One region of the Paraburkholderia sp. RL17-381-BIF-C genome, then DNA from elsewhere that is predicted to be linked to it. Evidence: riboswitches for the same ligand, from Rfam matches in the RefSeq annotation. Region 1 holds a riboswitch; each other region holds the start of a gene.
What was found. A riboswitch is a leader RNA that binds a small molecule or an ion and turns the genes downstream of it on or off. The one in region 1 is predicted to bind cobalamin.

Region 1 (4,926 bases):
TGGGCCAATGGTTGTCGCTGCCGATGATCCTCGTCGGTATCGGCGTGCTGGTGTGGTCTTATCGACGCGCCCGCCGTGAACCGGCGCAAGCGGTCAGCGCGAGCTGAACTGATCGGCTACGGTTTATCGTAGCGAGCGACTAAATGAAAAAGCCACGGCGTGCCGTGGCTTTTTCTTTGGCTGCCGCGAAGCAGCCCTTCTAGCATGAGTGAACGGCGTTACTTCATCTGCACCGAACCCGACACATTCACCGTCACGGTCGACGTGCCGCCTTCAATCGGCACCGGTGCCGAAGCCTTTGCGTCGGCGCCCATAGCGCGCGCGCTCATCATCATCATGGGACGCGGCATCACGCCGTTGTGGCCGACGTTGACTTCGCGAATCGAATAGCCGCTATAGCCGAACGCCTGCGCGGACGATGCGGCCTGCTCGCGGAACGACTTGATCGCTTCGCCAGTGAGCTTCTGCTCGGCCTCGCGTTGTGCTTCAGGCGAGAGCGAGAATTGCACGTTGCCGACCTGCATGATCGACGCCATTTGACCCGCGAGCTTCGACGCCGCGGCGAAGTCGTGCGATTCGAGCACGATCTCCGTGCGGCCGCGCCACGCGGAAATGCGCCCGTCACGATCCGTTGTCGGATAGATCGAGAACGAGCCCGTGCGGGCGGTCACGCCGCTCACACCCTTGGCCTTTTGCAGCGCCGAATCGGCGCGCTGATTCAGCGTTGACGTGAGCGCCGACGGATCGCTCGCTTCCTGCTCGTAGAACAGCGTGATATCGACAACGTCTTGCGGTACTTCCGCGCTAGCCTGCGCGTTCAGCGACAGCACACCTGCCGGCTGATACTGCATCATGCCTTGCGCGCGGGCCATGGCCGGCGTCAGGGCGAGCGCGGCAGGCGCGGCGCATACGAGAGCGAAAGCGAGTGCACGTGCGGTGTTTTTCGTCATTATTGGACTCCTTGCTTGAACAGGGGTTGTGCACGATCGGAGCAAGCGCCGCGCAGTGGCACGGCGTTTGCGAGTCCGTTAGGCGGTTGTAACCTGAGCTTGGTTCCCCGGTTTGACGTTGCTTTAACGTTTGTGCCTGCGTGAATACGTGGCGCGCATCAACTATCACGCGAGTTGTCACGCAACCTCAAGCGAGCCGCCTGGTGATGAAGCGCCATTCGGCTTCGGTCACCGGCGTGATCGACAGGCGGTTGCCTTTGGCGAGCACGCGCATGTCCTTGAGTTCGTCATGCTCGCGCAGCGCGGCTAGCGGAATCAGCGGGATCTTCTTCTTGAACACCACGTCGACGAGCACCCAGCGCGGCGTTTCCTGCGAAGACTTCGCGTCGTAGTACGGACTCTTCTTGTCGAACTGCGTGGGGTCCGGATACGCGGTGGACGATACCTCCGCAATGCCCGCAATACCGGGCTCGGGACAGCTCGAGTGATAGAACAGTACGCCGTCGCCGACCTGCATCTGGTCACGCATGAAATTGCGCGCCTGATAGTTGCGCACGCCGGTCCACGGCAACGTGCGATGCGGTGCGTTGGCGAGATGATCGATGCTTGCCTCGTCCGGTTCGGACTTCATTAGCCAGTAGCGCATGAATCGAATTGAACGTAGTTGAACGTTAAGGGTTTGAAGACGCGGAAGAAATCGGCGTACAAGAAACATCGCGCAAAGACAGCGCGCAAAACTGGCACCCAAAGAAAAACGGCACCGAACCGAAGTCCGATGCCGTTCTAAATAAGGTCCCCGCCTTAGCCGCTAGGCCGGCATCCTGAACCGGGGGTTCAGAATTGGTCGCAGTTAGCAACACTTCGGGTACATCAGACAGAGTGACGCGCACACCCGTGCTACAAATTTCCGCAACCGTGCACATGGCATTGGTTCAAGGAATATATGACCTTGGCGAACCAGGCAGGGAAGCTAAACCGATAAAGCTAAATCACGAAAACGACCGATTGAACTCAAACGTTTGCAGAATCTTGGACGCCTTGTCCTCACACACTCCGTTTGAATCCGCCGCCGATCTCAGGACCGGCCGCACGATAACATACGTTACTTACTGCATGCTGTACTGCTGAATCACAGTACCTAGTTGTTCGTTCATTTGATGCATTGTACGCCGGATTTCCTCAGCGGGAAATGCTTCTCCGTGTCTCACGCTCGATTGCAGCCTAAGCAGTTCCGATGCCAGCGACAGCGCAGCCATGACAGCAATGCGATCCGTGCCGCGCACGTTGCTGTTGTTACGGATCTTCGACATTTCGGCGTCGACGCGTGCGACCGCTTCAAGCAGCGCGCCTTCCGTTTCCGGCGAGCAGGCGAGGCGATAGGGCACGCCGAGAATCGATACTTCGATCTGCTTGGTGGTCATGCATTTTCTCCGTGGCGGGTCTCGTCGCTCTGCGCTTCGACTTCGTGCGGGGCGGGCTCGAGCAGATCGAGCTGGCTGTCGGGCTCGCTGTTCGCGCGGGCACGCGGCAGCTTTTCGAGGATCGCATTCAGGCGCACCTGGGCGTCGTCGATCTTTGCCGACAGCGCGTCGCGTTCCGCCTGCAGCGCATTGCGTTCCTCGCGCAGCATTGCAAGTTCCGTGCGCGTGGCTTCGACGTCGGCGCGCGATTGGGCGAGCTGCTCTTCGAGCGCGAGTCGCGCTTCATTGTGGCGTTGGCTGATCGCGATCAGCTTGCCGATATTCTGTGAAAGTGTTTCGAGTTCGGTGAGCATGTGCTGCGTCCTCTAAAGACATCGCATTTTAGCGCGGAATGTCGCAGGTTCCGACAATTGTCTCGTTTCGAGACGTAACAACATTGCTTTGTGCAGGCTTTTATCGACCATATGATGAAAAAGTACTCGTGCGTCGGACAATAGCCTGCACTTAACAGAACGGTAGTCTGCGGTCCCACTCATTCTTGACGGACCCCGAGGCCGCTCCTAAACTGGCCGCACTCTGGTGCCCGCGTGCGCTTTTCAACGGCGCGCGCAGTTAAACGGGAAGCAGGGGGCGCGGTTCGCCAGAACGCGCCAACCTGCGCTGCCCCCGCAACGGTAAGCGACCGCATTCGTCATGCAAGTCGATCCTGATCGCGTGTTGGAAGTTCAACTCGCGAGTGTGCCACTGCGCGTCACGCGTGGGAAGGCGGGATCGATATGTCGTCAGCCCGGATACCGGCCAGAGGGAGAGGCACGTCACGCGCGAAAATGTTAAATACGCGGGCGCCTCGTTACGCATCGGCCTGCGGGGAAGCAGGCCGCGCACGCTACCCACAGGACTTTCACCCCATGCTGTCCCCCATCGCTCGTGCGGCGTTGCTTGCCTTCGCGGGCCTGCCGATCGTCGCGCACGCGCAAGCTGCACCTTCATCTTCTGCGTCGGCGGCGGATGCGTCGCCCGCGGTGTTGTCACCGATCGTGGTGACCGCCGAGCGCGGGCCGCAGTCACTCGCCGATGCGATCCCGCAGACCGCGTTGTTCGACCAGCAGGATCTCGCCGACACCACCGCGACCGATTTGCCCGGCCTGCTGCAACTCGCGCCAGGCGCGCAAATCTCGCGTACAGGTGGCCCCGGTTCGACGACGAGCCTCTTCCTGCGCGGTGCGTCGTCGACGCAATCGCTGCTGCTGATCGACGGCGTGCGCGTCGATTCGGTGAGCCTGGGTTCCGCGCAACTCGCGCAGATTCCGCTCGACCAGGTCGATCACGTCGAGGTGGTGAACGGCAACGTGTCGGCGTTGTACGGTTCCGGCGCGATCGGCGGCGTGGTGCAGGTGTTCACGAAAGACGGCGGCGACCATCCGCCGCGTTTCAATTTTTCGCTCGGCTACGGCAGCTATCACACGCAGACGCAGCAGGCGGGCGTGAACGGCGCATTGGATAAAGACGGCAAGACGACCTTCAGCATTTCGCTCGCGCGCTCGAAGGACGACGGCTTTTCATCGCTCAATCCGCGTGAGGCGCCCGGCGCCAATCCGAATGCGAACGGCTATCTGAACGAGAGCATCTCGGCCTCGTTGCGCCACAAGTTCAACGACAAATGGGATGCCGGCGCGAGCTACTTCCAGTCGAACGGCAACAACAGCTACGACAACGCGTACGGACTGCCGACCGATCTGAACAACCTGTATAGCAAAGTGCGCCAGGTCTCGGTGTTCGCGAACGGCAAGCTGACCGACTGGTGGACGACTCACTTCATCGTCTCCGAAGGCGACGACCGCAGCGTGTCGAACACCAACGGCGTCTATAACGGCCGCTTCGATACCGACAATCGCCAGTACACGTGGCAGAACGATTTCGCGCTGGCCGCGCAGCAGAAGCTGCAGGTCGGCTACGAGCATCTCGACCAGAGCCTCGACTCGGATACGTTCGCGGCGCCCGACCGGCATGTGGATTCGGGCTTTGTCGGCTATACGGGGCGCTTTGGGCGCAACCAGATTCAGGCCAACGTGCGGCGCGACCAGTATTCCGATTTCGGCGGAGCGAACAGTTACTATCTTGGCTACGGCTTCGACATCACCAGCCATTGGAAGGTGAGTGCAAGCTACTCGGATTCGTTTCGCGCGCCGAGTTTCGACGATCTGTACTATCCGCTCAGCGGAAATCCGTCGATTCAGCCGGAGCGCAGTCATTCGCTCGAAGCCGCGCTGCAGTACGCATCGAATGCGCTCGGTGTGATGCGTCTCACCGCATTCCAGACGCGCTATTCGAATCTGATTAACTACGAGCAGGTAACGCCCGGCATCTATCTGGCCGAGAACGTCGGCCATGCGAAGGTGCAGGGACTCGAAGGATCGTGGAGCGGGCATGTCGGCAAGACGGACGTGCGCGCCTCGGTAACGCTGCAAAACCCGGTCGACCTCGACAACGATGTCGACCTCGTGCGGCGCGCGCGGCGCTTCGGCTCGCTGACGGTGAACCGCAGTATCGCCGGG
Region 2 (4,926 bases), on a different contig from region 1:
TGTTGTCTTCCGGGGTCGGTTATCTGCTGACCACGCAGCTCACGCATGAGCAACTCGTGGCGTGGGGCTGGCGTCTGCCGTTTCTGTTTGGTGCGTTGGCCGGGCCGTTCGGGTTTTATATTCGCCATCGCGTGGCCGAGTCGCCGGAGTTCGAGCGCCTGCTCGACCACAAGGACAAGCCGCCGCGCGTCACGATCCGCCAGTTCTTCCGTGACAACGGCGATGCGGCGGTCTGCGCGATGGGCGTGATCATCATCGGCGCGGCGACCAATTACGTGTGGCACTCGTATCTGTCGGTGTATGTCGAGCGGCAATTGCATCTGCCGCTCTCTACCGCGTTGCTCGGCGCGTTCGTGTCGGGTGTGCTCAATCTGTTTCTGTTTCCGCTATCGGGCAAGCTCGCCGATCGTTATGGCGCGTACAAGCTGTTCTATCCGATCGTGATTGCGTGGATGGTTTGCGTGTACCCGCTTTATCACTTCGTCGTGACGAATCCGACGCCGGGGCATCTCTTCATCGCGCAGATGGTCGCGACGGTGTTTCTCGCCGCGATGTCCGGTGCGCATCCCGGCATGCTCGCCACCTTGTTTCCGGTGCGCAGCCGGTCGGCGGGCGTGGCGCTGTCGTACAACATTGCGGTGACGCTGTTCGGCGGCATGGCGCCGCTCACCATTACCGGCTTGACGCGCGTGACAGGCAGTAGTCTTACGCCCGCGTTTTACCTGATTTTTGCCGGTTTTGTGTCGCTCGCGATGGTGTACTCCACGCGTGCCGGACGTATGGCGGGTGACGCGGCGCCGAGGCCCGCCACTCATTGATCAACCACGAGCGTATTGCATGACCCAGTACTTGATGACAGACGACGAGCGAGCGCCGAATGAACGTCCGGTGGCGGTGGTCGCGAGCCGGCATCTGAGCGTCGCGACGAGAGCCGGCAGCGGCACTGTGCCCGTGTTCGCGAATGGCGACTGGCTGGCGCCGACGCGCGAAGTTCGACGCGCAGTGATTCTGATTCACGGCCGCCTGCGCAACGGCGACACTTACTTCGATCTCGCCGAGCGGTCGTGCGCACTTGCCGGCGGCAGCGCGGCCGATACGCTGCTGATCGTGCCGCAGTTTCTCGCGACCGCGGATGTCGAAGCGCATGCGTTGCCGCCGTCCACGTTGCATTGGGACTGGACGAGCTGGATGGGCGGCGAAAACGCCGAAGGTCCCGCGCCGATCAGTTCATTCGATGTACTCGACGCCATTGTGCACACGCTCGCATCACGCGAGCAGTTCGCGTCGCTCGCCGAGGTGGTGGTCGCCGGGCACTCGGGCGGCGGGCAGGTCGTGCAGCGCTATGCGGTGGTCGCGCGCAGCGAGGCACCGCTCACCGCACGCGGCATTGTGCTGCGCTACGTGGTGGCGAATCCTTCGTCGTATGTGTATTTCGATGCGCTGCGGCCTACAGCCTCTAGCGAGTTCGCGGAGTTCGATAGGGCGATGTGCCCGTCGTTCAATCGCTGGAAGTACGGGCTCGAAGATTTGCCGGCTTACGCGCGCGAGTCCGGCGACGCTGGTTCCGCGGCGGCGCTCGAAGCGCGCTACGCGCAACGCGACGTCACCGTGCTGCTCGGCGGCGCGGATTGCGATCCGCAGCATCCGGCGCTCGACCGTTCATGCGCCGCGCAAACGCAAGGAAGCCACCGTCTCGGGCGAGGACTCGCTTATGCGCGTTATATGGCGGCGCGGCATGCGGAAGGATTGGCGACGCATCGGACATTCGTGATCGATGGTGTCGGGCACGATGCCAAAGGGATTTTCTCTTCGCCTCAAGGACTGGCTGCTTTGTTCGGCGCGGGTCTGTGATGCGCGTTGCGCGAGAGCGTGCGTGAGGCGCTCGGCGCGCATGGGCACGAAGCGTGCTACTTCGCTTCATGTTACCTGTGAGCCACTTAGAGCACCGCGCCGACATGAACAGAACCCGATTGCTTGCCTCCGCGCTTGCCGCTGCATCATTCGGCGCGTTGCTGCCGTGCAGCGCCAATGCCGACGACGCGCCTAGCCCCTGTGCATCACTGAAACGCATCGTAGCGGCGGCGCCTGGCGGCCTCGCGTCGTTGACGCCGGACGATGGCAAAGGCGTCGCGCAACCCTACGGCGACGACGCGCAATGTTCGGCGAGCCACGGCAGCTATCAATGCACGTGGACGCCGCATCACGACGCCGGTTCAAATGCGGACGCGCTGCAAGCGGTCGCGGCGGACGTCGCGTCGTGTTTGCCCGACGCGACACACGACCAGAATTCGCCGGGACGGCAGCACTTTTATCTCGGCGCGAAGGGCAAGCGGACCGACATTACCGTAACGCCGACGGGTTCGAACAAGTTGCGCCTGGTGGTGTCGGGCAAGTGAATCGGGCTGCGGCGTGAAAGCGGCTAATGCGTCGCCGGCCACCACGACCAGCCGCGTGATGAGCGCCGCAACTCGATCATCGAAAGCGGTGCGATTTCAATGCGCGAAAACACCACGGGCGATGCCCCCAGCGCATACACGATCGCTGCTCTGAGAAGCGGCGCGTGCGTGACGGCGACCACGTTGCACATATCGGCCGATGCAAGGTCGGGCGTGCCGCCTAGCGCAGCGAGCCATTCTCCTACCCGCTTTACGAGCTGACTGAACGACTCGCCGCCGTGCGGCGCGGCGTCGGGATCGCGTGTCCATGCGGCGAGATCTTGCGGCGCTTCGGCTTCGAGATCGGCAAGCCGCCGCCCTCGCCAATTGCCATAGTTCATGTCCGCCAGCGCGACATCGACCGACGCGGCCAGGCCGAGGGCCGCCGCCGTTTCTTGCGCGCAGACGGAAGGGCTCACATAGGCTGACGCGCTTTCCGCGATCGCCAGCCGTGTGTTCGTGGCGTGGGCGCGGGCTTCTGCGATAGCGCGGGCGTCGAGCGGGTCATCGGCGGGGAAACGGCCTGCACGTTGGGCTGCGGTCGATGCGTGGCTGATAAGTAATAGCCGTATGTCCACTCTGTTCATTTCCTGTGAGGCTGCGCCGAAACTTGGCGTTGGCGGAAAGGGTGCGTCCGCTTTGCGTTGCCGGGTGCCGGAGTTTAGCGCGTAGAATAGCCGGACTGCGAAGCACGGAAGCCGGTGAAAACCCGGCGCGGTCGCGCCACTGTAATCGGCAGCACATGCCGAAAGCCAGACCTGAGCTTCGCATCATTCCTCTGCAACGACTATCGGGGCGCGTAACCCCAGGAGATGTCCATCATGACAGCTGTTTTCGATCCCGCTTCGCAGCCTGCTTCTCAGGCCGCTTCTCAGCCCGCTTCTCAGCCCGTTTTTGAACCCACGCCGATTCCGCTGCGCGAGTTGCTGCCGTGGGTCGTGTTCGGGGGGCTGCTGCTGTTGCTTGCGCTTTACTTCGTGGGAGCGGAACAGGGTGCCACATCGCTGGTGCCCGGCATGTACGTGCATGAGTTCGTGCACGACGGTCGCCATCTGCTCGGCTTTCCCTGCCACTAACGGAGTCGGACATGGTCGGTAAATTGTTGGTGCGCGGGATGCTGGCAGGCATCGCCGCGGGACTGCTCACGTTCGGCTTCGCCCGGGTCGCGGGCGAGCCGCAAGTCAATCAGGCGATCTCATTCGAAGAAAGGGCGGATGCCGCGAAAGACGAGGCGCCCGAACCCGCGATGGTGAGCCGCGAGACGCAACAAGGACTCGGCCTGTTGACCGGGGTGGTGGTGTACGGCGCGGCGTTTGGCGGGTTGTTCTCGTTGGTGTTCGCTTACGCGTATGGGCGCGCGGGGGGATTGAGCGCACGCGCGTTGTCCGCGTGGCTGGCGCTCGGTGCGTTCATTGTGCTGGCGGTCGTTCCCAACCTGAAGTATCCGGCGAACCCGCCTGCGGTCGGCGACCCGGAGACGATCGGGACGCGCACGGGCCTGTTCTTTCTGATGATTGCGATCTCGCTGGCCGCGATGGTGTTTTCGCTCAAGGTGCGGCGCCGTGTGGGCGCGAAACTCGGCGCGTGGAATGGCTCGATCGTGGCGGGGTTGGTGTTTGTCGTGATTATCGCGGCGGTACAACTGTCGATGCCGACTTTCAATGAAGTGCCGGAGGGTTTTCCGGCGGCGCTGCTGTGGAAGTTCCGTGTGGCGGCGCTGGGTATGCAGGCGATCATGTGGACGACGATTGGACTGCTGTTCGGCGCGCTCGTTGAGCGCGGCGCGTTTATGCGGTTGGGCGGTCGGCCGGCGGTGTAGTCGGCTTGATGGTTGGTGGAGGCGATGGGCGCAACCGCCTCGGTGGTTGTGCCCGGCGTTCTCTGCCTGGCTCGTCGCTGTTTGCGCGCAGGGGTCGAGAAGGTTTGTGCGTCAAGGAGTTGGGGCTGTTGTGGGGTGGTTATCCACAGGCTTGAGCACAGAATCTGTGGATAAAGTTCCAGCAGTGAGACGTCCCAGCTTCGCGGCCCGGTCGTCGGGGGCAAAGCAGAGCAATCCTATGCCCGCGCCAATCCAGCCGGTTTGTCGGGCAAAGCCGTTGTTGTTCAGGTCGAAATAAGTCGCGCTGGTGTTCGGGGGGCAGGTTTATTCCTGAGCCGGTCAGGTCAAGAACTAATGGGCTGGTTGAGTCCAACGGAGGGCCGTCGTATTTGCCCAGGGCGCCGCCACCTGCGCCTGAACCGGGCCAACGCATCGGCGACACTCGCAATTACCGCTCCAATGGTATTCAGCACGTCCGCGACAGTACTTGCCAGGTTCAGACCACTTGCGCTTAGCCGATTCGAGCCCGCCCGCATGGGCGCGGGAATGCGGTCGAACGCGATCGCCGAGGAACCGACAGGCGGAGCCCATCGAATGCGGGGTACCGGACTTTAGCTACTGGCTCGCGCTAACCCCACGCGTCTTGCTGGAAGGTGTGCGGGTATTCGCTGA
Region 3 (4,926 bases), on a different contig from region 1:
ATGCCCCGGAGCACGTCTCTTTTGAAGACGCGCCAGCGGAGGTGCCCTCGGAGGACGCGGACATCGCTCAGAACTCCACGCCGCGCTGCGCTTTCACACCCTGCTCGCGATACGGATGCTTGACGATGCGCATTTCGGTGACGAGGTCGGCGGCTTCGATCAACGCGTCCGGCGCGTGGCGGCCGGTCACTACCACGTGCAGCATCGGCGCGCGCGCGTTCAGCACCGCGAGCACTTCGTCGAGCGGCAGGTACTCGTACTTGAGCACCGTGTTCAGCTCGTCGAGGATCACCATCTGATACTCGCCGCTTTCGATCATGCGGCGCGCTTCGTCCCAGCCCTTGCGCGCGGTCGCGATATCGGCGTCGCGGTTCTGCGTGTTCCAGGTGTAGCCGTCGCCCATCGTGACGAAATCGCAGTTCGCGATCGCGCCGAGAAAGTCGCGCTCCGACGTGTGCAGCGCGCCCTTGATGAACTGCACGACGCCAAGGCGCATGCCGTGGCCCAACACCCGCACGGCCATGCCGAATGCGGCGGTGGTTTTGCCCTTGCCGGTGCCGGTGTTGACGATCAGCAGGCCTTTTTCGACGGTGGCGTTGGCCTGTTTCTTCTCGTGGCCTTCGCGTCGGCGCTCGGTCATGCGTTGATGCGATTCGGGATCGGTCTTCATTGCAGGTTCTGTTCCTGAGTGTCGTTGTTTGGATGTTCGCGTTGGGCTTAGGTCGTGGTCGAGGCGATCGCCACGGTGACGCCGGCATGGACGGTCTTGCGCACGAGGAGCCGTGCTCGAGGCGCTGCGGACGTGGTGGATTCACCGAGTCCGTCCGTCGCGGCAAGCAGCGCGCACGGCTCGCACACGCCATCCACGCCGAGGTGCTCACGCGCTGCCGCCGAAGGCTCCCCCACGGGCATCGCAGCGATCCGTTCACGGCTGAAGAACGTCAGCCGCAGCGCATGACGCGCGCAGAATTCGAGCAGGCCGGCTTCGTGGGCTTTGGTATCGATGGACGCTACGGTGCCGATTTCATCGAACGCATGCGCGCCGAGCGCGGCACGCACCGCCGCGTCGATCTGTTCGGCCGAACTGTGCGCACGGCAACCAATGCCCACGCTCAGCGTCTTCATTGTGTAGCCGCGCCGTCTGCGCAAGGCGCTTCGTCATCGGCCCGCGCCGCTGCGCGCGCCAGCGCGAGCGACGCCACACCGCCGATCACCACGATCGCGGGCGAGCCGAGTCCGGCACGCGCGACGGTGTCGGCGAACTCGCCGAGCCGCGCGAGCGCATGGCGTTGCTCCGGACGGGTGGCCGATTCGATCGCCGCGCATGGCGTGTCGGCGCTCATGCCGGCCGCGAGCAACGCGTCGACGATATCGTGCAGCCGCCGCATGCCCATATAGATCACGAGGGTCATGCGCGTGGCGACGAGCGCGGCCCAGTCGGGTTCGCCGCTGCCCGCGCCGTGCCCGGTGACGAATACCACGCCTTGCGCGTGATCGCGGTGCGTGACGGGAATGCCGATGGCCGCGGGCGCGGCGATGCCCGCCGTAATGCCGTTGATGACTTCCACCTCGACGCCCGCCGCATGCAGCGCCTGCTGTTCTTCGCCGCCCCGGCCGAACACGAACGGATCGCCGCCTTTCAGGCGCGCGACGCTGCGCCCGGCCCGCACGTGTTCGAGCAACTGCGCGACGATGCCGGCCTGCGGCGTGGACGGATGGCCGCCGCGTTTGCCGACGTAGACGACCTGCGCGTCGGCGCGCGCGAACTGCAGCACGTCGGGATTCACCAGGTCGTCGACCAGCACCACATCGGCTTGGGCCAATGCGCGGGTCGCCTTGAGGGTCATGAGTTCGACGTCGCCGGGGCCGGCGCCGATCAGCCAGGCGCGGGTCATCGCGACATGCATGGCGAGCGCCATGTCGTGACGGGCGGAAAGGGGCGAAGCGCGCAGGCGCGCCGGATGACGGACTTTGGGGGCATGCAGTGCTACGGATTCAGGCACGGCGAAACGCGCGGCTCGCCACGGTCCCTTTGGGAACGGATCGACGAACGGATGCGCCACGTCGTGCTTCAGCGCCTTCACATCCGTCCCTCGCGGATTCCGGCGGCCGGCGGCGTGATGTTGCCCTGAGGTTCGCCGCCTCCGCGTCTGGCCGGTATCCGGGCTGGCGGCCTCATGCGCTTTGCCTTCCCGTCCGCATTCGTTGGAATGTCATGGACAGTGGCATCGAAAAAACGCATGCGCGGCGCGGGATGAAAGACATCGCGCCGCAGGTCGCTTACCGTTGCGGGGACAGCACAGGTTGAGCGCGTAAAGCGCGGCCTGTTTCCCGTTTAACTGCACACGCGAATGCATGTGCGGGCACCAAACGCGCGCATACGATAGCACATGGCGTCCCGCCCGATAAGCGCTTGCGGCTTGCGTTTCCTTGACGGCACCGGGCCGCGGGCCTACACTCGCACGCACTTTGGTGCTCGTGTGCGCGCTCGTGCGCATGCAGTTAAACGGGAAACAGGGTGCCCGCCTGCCATGGATCGGGTCAACCTGTGCTGCCCCCGCAACGGTAAGCGAAATGTGGTGCTGCGGTAAGTTCTTTAGCGCCACGGAGCCGGCTTCGATGTCCACGCGCAAGGCCGCGTCGGCATATCACCACTGGGCGAGAAATCACTCGCCCGGGAAGGGGAAGCGGCGCTTTCGCCAGCCCGGATACCGGCCAGAATACGAAGGGCGAACGCCGCGGGGATGCGGCGGTGCGTTCATGCTCTCATTCCCGCTTCCTGTTTTTCTGTTGTCGCGGCAACCCGTCGTTCGTCCCCGTGTTGTGTTGTCGTCCTGGCTCGCTGGGCTTACGCGCCGCTTACCCGGCTACCCGGCCGATGCACGCAGACGCGCAGACAGACACACAAAAACACGCCGGCGTGCACGTGCAACTCCTACGGATGGACCTCACGATGCAAACTCAAATGCGCAAGATCCCCGTCACCATCGTCACGGGCTTTCTCGGCAGCGGCAAGACCACGCTGCTGCGGCACATTCTTCAGCATGCGGGCGGCAAGCGCATCGCGGTGATCGTCAACGAGTTCGGCGAACTCGGTATCGACGGGGAAATTCTCAAGGGTTGCGGAATCGGTTGCGATGAAAACGGCGTCGAAACCGAAGGCCAATTGTATGAACTCGCCAACGGGTGCCTGTGCTGCACAGTGCAGGAAGAGTTCTTTCCGGTGATGGAAAAACTCGTCGAGCGCCGCGATCAGATCGATCACGTGCTGATCGAGACGTCGGGTCTCGCGTTGCCCAAGCCGCTGGTGCAGGCGTTCAACTGGCCGCAGATCAAGAACAGCTTTACCGTGGATGCCGTGGTCACCGTGGTGGACGGTCCGGCTGCGGCAAGCGGTCAGTTCGCCGACAACCCCGTCGCCGTGGATGCGCAGCGCAAGGCCGATCCGAATCTCGACCACGAATCGCCGTTGCACGAACTGTTCGAAGATCAGTTGTCCGCCGCCGATCTGGTGATTCTGAACAAGACCGATTTGCTCGACGACGCGCAGCAAAACGCGGTCGAGCTGGTGATTCGCGAAGAGATTCCGCCGCAAGTGAAGATCGTGCGCGCGCAGATGGGCCGGCTCGATCTGCATACGTTACTGGGGCTCGAAGCCGCTTCGGAAGACACGATCCACCTACGCCACGATCACCACGGTTCCGCCGAAGACGCCGACCACCATCACGACGAATTCGATTCGGTGGTCGTGCAGGCGAATGCGCTCTCGCGCGAAGCAGTGATCGCCGCGCTGCAAGGGCTCGTCGAAACGAATACGATCTACCGCGTCAAAGGATTTGCGGCGCTGCCGGGCGCGGCGATGCGCCTCGTGATTCAGGGCGTGGGCCGCCGCTTCGACAGCTATTTCGATCGACGCTGGCAGGCTGGCGAAAGCGGCCCGAGCCGCTTCGTGCTGATTGGCGAGGATCTCGATCAGGCCGCGTTGCAGCGTGCGTTCGACGTGGCGCTCGGCGTGCCGTCGAGCGTCGAAACGCAACAGGCGTAAGCGCTCATGCATCTGCTGCGCACCACGCCGGGCGGTTTCGTCGACGATACACAAGGCGTGATCCGTATCGATCAGCAGCCCGCCGACATCGTCGTGCTCAGCTCCGCCGATACCACGCTGTCGTTGCTCGCGAGCGTGATTGCGCGCATGGGTGAAGGTTTCCCAAGCGTGCGGCTCGCGAACGTCACGTATTTGCGGCAACCGGCCTCGGTCGATTTCTACGTCGAAGACGTCTTGCAGCACGCGCGTGTGGTGGTGGTCGATCACCTCGGCGGCGAAGCGTATTGGCCTTACGGTATCGAGCAGGTGGTGGCGCTCGCCGAGCGCAAGCAGCAGACGCTCGCGATGTTCTCCGGCGATTTGCAGGAAGATCCGAACCTGCTCGCGCGCAGTACTGCAAGCGCCGAGCTGTGCCATCAACTGTGGCGTTATCTGCGCGAGGGCGGTGCGCAGAATGCCGAGGCGTTCCTGCGCTGTATCGCGCACCGGACCTTCGGCTGGGGGCGCGAGCCTGCGCCGCCCCGCGCGTTGCCCGCCGCGACGCTCTATCATCCCGGGCGTGACACGCCGACTATCGCCGACTGGCAGGCGCGCTGGCAACCGGACGCGCCGGTCGCGGCGATCCTGTTCTACAAGGCGCATCTGCAGGCGGCCAATACGGCCGTGTTCGACACGCTGATCGACGCGCTCGAAGCGCAAGGCCTGAATCCGTTGCCGATCGCGATTACCTCGCTCAAAGACGCGTTCAGCCGCGAAGTCGTGCAATCGCTGTGCGCAGAGCACAATGCCGCGCTGGTGCTGAATACGACCGCCTTCGCCGCGTCCGCGATCGACGACCCGGAGCCGCTCGCGCTCGCCGGCGACGCGCCGGTGTTCCAGGT

Region 2: another riboswitch for cobalamin. It lies ahead of P0D70_RS26320 (CbtB domain-containing protein); the one in region 1 lies ahead of P0D70_RS24630 (TonB-dependent receptor domain-containing protein).
Region 3: another riboswitch for cobalamin. It lies ahead of cobA (uroporphyrinogen-III C-methyltransferase); the one in region 1 lies ahead of P0D70_RS24630 (TonB-dependent receptor domain-containing protein).

The regions. Positions count from the first base shown of each region.
Region 1 covers NZ_JARESX010000045.1:46,396-51,321, reverse strand. The annotation lists gene lgt (prolipoprotein diacylglyceryl transferase) at 1-107, shown strand, start outside; gene P0D70_RS24655 (SIMPL domain-containing protein) at 219-950, opposite strand; gene P0D70_RS24650 (EVE domain-containing protein) at 1,138-1,596, opposite strand; RNA gene ssrS (6S RNA) at 1,740-1,921, opposite strand; gene P0D70_RS24640 (cell division protein ZapA) at 2,057-2,371, opposite strand; gene P0D70_RS24635 (ATPase) at 2,368-2,724, opposite strand; cobalamin riboswitch at 2,932-3,188, shown strand; gene P0D70_RS24630 (TonB-dependent receptor domain-containing protein) at 3,280-4,926, shown strand, end outside.
Region 2 covers NZ_JARESX010000052.1:43,222-48,147, forward strand. The annotation lists gene P0D70_RS26300 (MFS transporter) at 1-818, shown strand, start outside; gene P0D70_RS26305 (alpha/beta hydrolase) at 838-1,851, shown strand; gene P0D70_RS26310 (hypothetical protein) at 1,956-2,396, shown strand; gene P0D70_RS26315 (histidine phosphatase family protein) at 2,420-3,013, opposite strand; adenosylcobalamin (AdoCbl) riboswitch at 3,102-3,254, shown strand; gene P0D70_RS26320 (CbtB domain-containing protein) at 3,257-3,511, shown strand; gene P0D70_RS26325 (CbtA family protein) at 3,523-4,254, shown strand.
Region 3 covers NZ_JARESX010000055.1:6,006-10,931, reverse strand. The annotation lists gene P0D70_RS26780 (cobyrinic acid a,c-diamide synthase CobB) at 1-64, opposite strand, end outside; gene cobO (cob(I)yrinic acid a,c-diamide adenosyltransferase) at 68-670, opposite strand; gene P0D70_RS26770 (cobalamin biosynthesis protein) at 718-1,125, opposite strand; gene cobA (uroporphyrinogen-III C-methyltransferase) at 1,122-1,895, opposite strand; cobalamin riboswitch at 2,136-2,386, opposite strand; cobalamin riboswitch at 2,454-2,734, shown strand; gene cobW (cobalamin biosynthesis protein CobW) at 2,954-4,045, shown strand; gene cobN (cobaltochelatase subunit CobN) at 4,052-4,926, shown strand, end outside.